Regions from separate parts of the Caballeronia sp. HLA56 genome, predicted to be linked through region 1. Evidence: riboswitches for the same ligand, from Rfam matches in the RefSeq annotation. Region 1 holds a riboswitch; the other holds the start of a gene.
The links. Region 1 has a riboswitch for cobalamin ahead of cobW (cobalamin biosynthesis protein CobW). Riboswitches for the same ligand answer to the same signal wherever they lie in the genome.
Positions count from the first base shown of each region.

Region 1 (3,824 bases):
CCCTTGAAGCTCACCGCTCGCGTGATGATACGGCCATCCACCTCGGGGAGCGCCACGTGCATGGCGACATCGCGCGAATTCAGGCCTTGATTGTCCTTCTGCCAGTCATCGCGATTGCCCCCGCTCAAGATCACTTGCATCACGGGCGCATCGCCGGCCACTTCGAATGCTTCGCTTTCTCCGATCACGCCCGCAGCGAACGCCGTGGTATTGAGCACGAGCGATGCACCATGCTGCGCGCACAAACGCTCCACTACTTCGCGGCTCAGACTTTCCTTGAGCGATGCAATCGCAATGGGCAGCGGATTCATGCCCTCGCGTTCGAGCGCTTCGATGAATGCATCGAACACAGCGGTGTTGCCTGATTGAAGGTGTGCGCGATAGAAAAGAATGGCAACCACCGGCGCGCCTTCGGTCCAGCGTTCGCGCCAATCGTCGCTAGAAGCGCTTTCGCGCTCGGGGTGATAGATCGCGACCGCGGGCAACGCGCTCGGCGCGTGCGCTTCGCGTCCCCAACCGAACGCGCGATGCGCAATGGCGCGTAGAAACTCTTCGGCATTGCGCGCGCCGCCTTCACGTAAATAGCGCGACAGGTCGCGGCAGAACGCGGCATCGGCCGTACTCTTGCCGATGAGATTCGGGTCTTCCGCAAGATCGCCCGAAAACATGGCGAGCATTTGCTTTTCGCGCTTTGCCAAAGCGACGAGACGCTCGATACCGTAGGGCCAATACGATTCGCCGCCGAGATGATCGACGATGACGACCTTTGCATGACGCAGAATGTCGTCGACATAAAAGTCGACCGAAGCGTTCTGGCGCAGGAACGATTGATTTGCGAGCCGCACTTCCGGAAAGCCGGGGCCGAGACGTGGAAAGACGCTTGCGAGCAGCGCGAGCGTGGTATCGGCCGAACTGAGCACGACGATGGGCGCGCGCGTCTGCTCTATCCGCATCACGCCTGCTGCGTCGTCGACGAAGCCTCCCGGAGTCGTGCGCAGCAGATGCATCGCTCAGGCCTGCACGGGTAAGTTCTGCAACGCGGAAACGAAGGCACGTTGCAGCGTTTCGCGGTCGAGGTCCTCGCCGATAAGCACGAAGCGACTCGATGCCTCGCCTTCGTTCCAGCGCCTGTCGAAGTAACTGTCGAAGCGTCGCCCCACGCCTTGCACGACGAGCCGCATGGCGGCACCCGGCAACGCCGCGAAGCCCTTCACACGGTAAATCGTGTGCTTTTCCACCAGCACGTGCAGTGCCGCAAGCAGCTGTTCGCGCGACTCGACATCCGCTGCGACCACCACGGAATCGAACTCGTCGTGATGATGATCCGCATGACCGTCTTCGTCGGGCGAGCCATGATGGTCGTGCCGCAGATGAATGGTCTCTTCCGATGCGGATTGCAAGCCGAGCAGCGCATGCACGTCGAGTTTGCCCATCTGCGCGGGAACGATCTTCACTTCGGGCGGAATCTCGGGGCGCACGAGCGCATCGACCTTGCTCAACGCGGCGGCATCCATGAGATCGGTCTTGTTGACGATGACGAGATCCGCCGACGACAGTTGGTCTTCAAACAACTCATGCAACGGCGATTCGTGATCGAGATTCGGATCGGCCTTGCGCTGCGCATCGACGGCGATGGGATTTGCCGCGAACTGACCGCTTGCCGCAGCCGGACCGTCGACCACGGTAACGACCGCGTCCACGGTGAAGGCGTTCTTGATGGACGGCCAGTTGAAGGCCTGCACGAGCGGCTTGGGCAAGGCAAGCCCGGACGTTTCGATCAACACGTGATCGATCCTGTCGCGCCGTTCAAGCAGTTGCTCCATCACCGGATAAAACTCTTCCTGCACGGTGCAACACAAGCAACCGTTCGCGAGTTCATAGAGATTGCGTTCGGCGGAGCCTGCTTCGTCGTCGCAACCGATGCCGCAGCCCTTGAGAATTTCTCCATCGATACCGAGCTCGCCGAACTCGTTGACGATGACCGCGATGCGCTTGCCCTGCGCGTTCGAAAGAATGTGCCGCATCAGCGTGGTTTTGCCGCTGCCGAGGAAGCCGGTCACGACCGTGACGGGGATCTTGCGCGTTTGCATCGTTGCTCCGTGCTTGATTGATGCGTGCGCCCTATGCGTGATGGTGTGCGCGATGCGGTCTATTCGACCTTTGCAGCGGCATGGACATGGAAAAGCGCACGACTCGGTGGATCTGGGGATACGCCGCAACCCCGCGGCTAAGGAAATCCCTTCGGTAATTCTGGCCGGTATCCGGGCTGACGAAAATAGCCGCTTCGCCTTCCCGCGCCGGACGCTTTGAACGCCTAGCACAGTGGCTTTGAAACCGGCTTGCCGCGCATGTCATGCGTGGCTTTCGCTTACCGTTGCGGGGGCAGCACAGGTTGGCTTGCGTTCGCCTGAACGCGCGCTTCCTGTTTCCCGTTCAACTGCGCGCTAAAGACTTGGCGCGCGAGCACCTGAACTATTGAAAGTCTAGGGCTAGCGGGGTTAGGCGTCAAGAAAGCATGGTGCCTGCCTAAGCGTCCGGTATGGTATCTTTCCTCCGCCTTAAGGCTTTTCAAGTCGACCTCCATGAATTGGCTTCGTTTAGCATGAGCGCCGCGCTCGTCATCGGCATCGGCTGCCGCCGCGGCGTAAGCGCCGAAGCAATAGAACGCGCTGTGCGTGGTGCGCTTGGCACGCTCGCATTTGCCGATATCGTCAGCGTGGCAAGCATCGACGCTAAGAAAGACGAAGCAGGATTGCTCGCATTTTGCGAGCGTCATCAATTGCGCGTGGATTTCTTTAGCGCCGATCAAATCAAGCGCGCGCCTGGGGAATTCTTATCGCAGGCAAGGCGGCATTTGAATGTCGACGGCGTATGCGAGCCTTGCGCGCTCATTGCCAGCGGCGGCCGGCTCGTCGTGCACAAGACTATCGCGGGCGGCGTGACGGTCGCTATTGCAGAGACACCATCGAAGAAACAAGCATGAAAACCGATACCGAATCGCATTTGCGCATGACCCAGCGGCGCAAGGAAGGCCATGAAAAAAAGCAGGCCGCCGCCGACCATGAAAAGGGCCTGTTGATCGTCAATACCGGCAACGGCAAAGGCAAGACCACCGCTGCATTCGGCATGGCCATGCGCGTGCTCGGGCACGGCATGAAACTCGGCGTGGTGCAATTTATCAAAGGCGCGCTGCATACGTCGGAACGCGATTTCCTTGGCGCAATCGCGCATTGCGATTTCGTGACGATGGGCGATGGCTATACGTGGAACACGCAAAATCGCGAGGCGGACATCGCCACGGCGCGCAAGGGATGGGACGAAGCACGACGCATGATCCAAAGCGGCGAGTATCAGATGGTCGTGCTGGACGAGCTCAATGCCGTGCTCAAGTACGAATATTTGCCGCTTGAGGAAGTACTCGGCGTGCTCAAGGCACGGCCGGCCATGCTGCATGTCGTCGTGACGGGACGACACGCGGCCGATGAGCTCATAGAAATAGCCGATCTCGTCACCGAAATGCGCCTCGTAAAGCACCCTTATCGCGAGCAGGGCGTCAAGGCGCAACGCGGCGTCGAGTTTTGACGCAATGGCAGACTGTCCCGCACTCTTCATCGGCGCGAGCGCGTCGCATCAAGGCAAGACCACGGTGACGGCCGCGCTTGCGCGTCATCACACGCGGCAAGGCAGGCGCGTGCGCGTCTTCAAGACCGGGCCGGATTTTCTCGATCCGATGATTCTCGAGCGGGCATGCGGGTCGCCCGTTTATTCGCTGCATCTTTGGATGGTCGGACTGGAAGCGTGCCGCGCGATGCTTTCCGCGGCCG
Region 1 covers NZ_BAAHOB010000001.1:843,746-847,569, forward strand. Annotated here, with positions in the region: gene cobN (cobaltochelatase subunit CobN) at 1-1,007, opposite strand, end outside; gene cobW (cobalamin biosynthesis protein CobW) at 1,011-2,090, opposite strand; cobalamin riboswitch at 2,236-2,486, opposite strand; gene ACYQ47_RS03955 (cobalamin biosynthesis protein) at 2,603-2,983, shown strand; gene cobO (cob(I)yrinic acid a,c-diamide adenosyltransferase) at 2,980-3,582, shown strand; gene ACYQ47_RS03965 (cobyrinate a,c-diamide synthase) at 3,587-3,824, shown strand, end outside.

Region 2 (3,824 bases), on a different contig from region 1:
GGCTCGACAAAAGCAAACGGCATCGGTATGAACCGATGCCGCTGGAGTAGGGTCCCCACCTCGGCCGCTAGGCCGGCATCCTGAACCTGGGTTCAAGATTGGTCGCAGTAAGCAACACTTCGGGTACATCAGACAGAGTGACGCGCGCGCCCGTGCTGCAAGTTTCCACAACCGTGCCAATGTAGCATTGGTTCAAGGAATATATGACCTTGGCGAACCAGGCAGGGAGTAGTCACTCTACACCAATCGAATGTCTAATGCAGCCTCTCGACACCAATTGCGCAGTTTCTTTTTTCGATTGACATCGCGCGACCGATTAGCGTTCGCCACGGAGCGGCGTCGCGGCACTTCGGTCACTGCACTTCATACTGCGCGATGACAGCACCAAGCTGTTCGTTCATGGAGTGCATCGTGCGGCGAATTTCCTCGGCGGGGAAGGCCTCGCCATGACGCACGCTTTCTTGCAGCCTCAGCAATTCGGAAGCGAGTGAAAGCGCGGCCATCACCGCGATGCGGTCTTGCCCGCGCACGTTGCTTGCATTGCGCACCTTGTTCATCTCGGCGTCGACCCGTGCCACCGCTTCACGCAGCGCGCCTTCGGTTTCCGGCGAACAGGCGAGGCGATATTGCTGGCCGAGAATGGATACTTCGATCTGCGTGGTCGTCATGCCTTCTCTCCGTGATGATGCTCGCTGTGCTCTCCCGCGTGCGCATGCTCGTGCGCGGCTTGCACATCGTGAGAGCGGGCATCGAGGAGATCGAGCTGATTTTCCGTCTCGGCATGATTCGCGGACTTGCCGCGCGGCAACTTTTCGAGAATCGCGTTCAGGCGGACCTGCGCGTCGTCGATCTTGGCCGAGAGGGAATCACGTTCGGCTTGCAGCGTGTCGCGCTCTTCGCGCATTTGCACGAGCTCTGCCTGCACGTTCGCGTAGTCGCTACGCAGTTGTTCGATTTGTGCTTCAAGCGCGAGACGCGCCTGATTGTGCCGCTCGCTGATCTGGATCAGCCGGCCGATATTTCCTGACAGTGATTCGAGTTCGTTGAGCATGTGCTGCGTCCTCTAAAGACCTCGCATTCTAGCGCGGTTCAACGGAGCTTCCGATAATTGTCTCGTTTCGAGACGTAACAGCACGCGATCATGCGTGCATCGCGATGCATTCGTGTGTGGAAAGCGCGGGCGCTGCCGATGTGTTGCGACGGCGGGTTCTAGTTGGGTTCGTCGTGAGCCGTGTGTCTTGCGATGATCGGCCAGGGTCGTTTCTTGACGGTCCTGAATCGCGCTCCTACACTTGCCGCACTTTTGGTGCTCGCGTCCGCATTCTTTTGCGGGCGCAGTCAAACGGGAAACAGGAAGCGGCGCCGCCAAGGCCACGCCAACCTGTGCTGCCCCCGCAACGGTAAGCGACCGCAACGCAAGTTGCAAGTCGTCCCTTGCGCGTTTTTCGCCGCGCCGTCGTGTGAGTTTGCTTGTGAGTCTGTTTGATTCGCAAGAATCCGCCGCTCGACGCAGGCAAGGCGAAGAACGTGTCGATGCCACTGCGCTTCATGCGTGGGAAGGCGGGACGGTGTGTCGCCAGCCCGGATACCGGCCAACTGTTCAGCGCGTTCGTCTGTTCGCATTCGAGCGCGCTCGTCGCGCATTGGCCTTGCGGGGAGCGAGGTCGCGCCAGCCTACGCATGGGAACATTTCACGCATGGTATCGCCACTTGCCCGACACGCGGGCAGACGCAAAACGATCGAACGCGCCGCGCTCGTCGCCCTCAACACATGGCTGCTCGCTCATGAAGCGCTCGCGGACGAAGCCTCGCAACCGCCGCTCGCGCCCGTCGTCGTGACCGCGGCGCGCACCGCGCAACCTCTCGCCGATACGATCGCGCAGACTTCGCTCTTCGACGCCCAGGATATCGCCGATAGCAATGCCTACGACGCGCTCGGCGTCATCGGTCTTGCGCCCGGCGTGCAGGTGACGCGCAACGGCGGCCCGGGAGCGAATGCAAGCGCGTTCATACGCGGCGCGTCCTCGACGCAATCGCTCGTTTTGATCGACGGCGTGCGTGTGGAGTCCGCATCGCTCGGCTCGGCGCAGCTTGCGCAGATCATGCCGGATCAGATCGACCGCATCGAAGTCGTGAACGGCAACGTGTCGGCGCTGTACGGCTCGGGCGCGATCGGCGGCGTCGTGCAGATCTTCACGAAAGACGGCGAGGCGCATCCGCCGCGCTTCTACTTCGAGACGGAATACGGCAGCTATCACACGCAGCGACAAGCGGCGGGAGTTTCCGGCGCGCTCGATAGCGAAGGCCGCACGACCTTCAGCTTCAACGTATCGCGCGAGAAGACCGATGGTTTCTCGTCGATCGATCCCGCGCTCGCGCCCAACGCCAATCCGAACGCGAACGGTTATCTGAACGAAAGCGTCGCGGCCACGCTGCGTCACAAGTTCGGCGACAAATGGGACGCGGGCGTGCGCTTCTATCAGTCGAACGGCATCGACAGTTTTGACGATGCCTACGGCTTGCCCGGCGATCTCAACGATTCGCACAGTCGCGTGCGGTCGACATCGGTGTTTGCGAACGGCCGTATCACGGACCAGTGGACCACGCATTTCACGGTCGCGCAGGGACAGGACCGCGCGAACATCGAGCAGAACGGCATCTATACGAGCCGCTTCAATTCCGAGGATCGCCAGTATCTGTGGCAGAACGACTTTCGCCTGACGGAGGCGCACAAGCTCCTGTTCGGTTACGAGCATCTCGACCAGACGCTCGATTCGGATCAGTTCAGCGCGCCGGATCGTCACGTGAATTCGGTGTACGCGGGCTATGTGGGACGCTTCGGTCCGAGCGAAGTGCAGGCCAATCTGCGCCACGACCAGTATTCCGATTTCGGCGGCGCGAACAGCTACTATCTGGGCTATGCGTACAACATCGACACGCACTGGCGCGCGAGCGCGAGTTACGCGGCGTCGTTCCGCGCGCCGAGCTTCGACGATCTCTACTATCCGTTCAGCGGCAATCCGTCCATTCAGCCCGAGCGCAGTCATTCGGTGGAAGCGGCGCTGCAGTACGCATCGGACCAAGTGGGCGTGCTGCGCGTGACGGCGTTTCAGACGCGCTATTCGAATCTGATCGATTACGTATCGGACGGCAGCGGCTTCTATATCGCGCAGAACGTCGGACGCGCGAAGGTGCAGGGCGTCGAGGGATCGTGGGCAGGGCATGTCGGCGCCACCGATTTGCGCGCGGGCGTGACGTTCCAGAATCCCGTCGATGAAACCGGCAATCAGGACCTGACGCGCCGTGCGCGGCGTTTCGCGAGTTTCAGCGCGCATCGCTCGATAGGAAGCTGGCGCGTGGGTGGCGAGTGGATCGTGAGCGGTGCGCGCAGCGATTACGATTCGACGCTCGCGGGCTATGGCGTCGTGAATCTGTCGGCGCGCTATGACATCACGAAGTCGTGGTACGTGAGCGCGCGTGTCGACAACCTCTTCGACCGGAACTATGAACTGGCTTATTCGTACAACACGCCGAGGCGCGGCGCTTATGTCACGCTCGGCTGGCGCCCGTCGTGAGCGACACCGTTGACCTGCGCCGCGCGATGAACGCGAAACGCGCGTTAGGCATCTGGGCTGCGCTCGGGCTTGCCGCGTTGCTTGTGTTCATGGCGTCGCTCGCGCTCGGCAGCGTCGCGTTGCCCTTGCCGCGCGCCATCGCGGCGTTGCTGCACGCGCATGCGGCCGCGCCCGATATCGCCGATGACATCGTGCTCACCTTGCGTTTGCCGCGCGCGCTTGCGGGTTTTGCTTCGGGCGCCTTGCTCG
Region 2 covers NZ_BAAHOB010000005.1:2,883,523-2,887,346, reverse strand. Annotated here, with positions in the region: RNA gene ssrS (6S RNA) at 49-231, opposite strand; gene ACYQ47_RS33050 (cell division protein ZapA) at 354-668, opposite strand; gene ACYQ47_RS33045 (ATPase) at 665-1,051, opposite strand; cobalamin riboswitch at 1,288-1,611, shown strand; gene ACYQ47_RS33040 (TonB-dependent receptor domain-containing protein) at 1,698-3,575, shown strand; gene ACYQ47_RS33035 (FecCD family ABC transporter permease) at 3,602-3,824, shown strand, end outside.
Region 2: another riboswitch for cobalamin. It lies ahead of ACYQ47_RS33040 (TonB-dependent receptor domain-containing protein); the one in region 1 lies ahead of cobW (cobalamin biosynthesis protein CobW).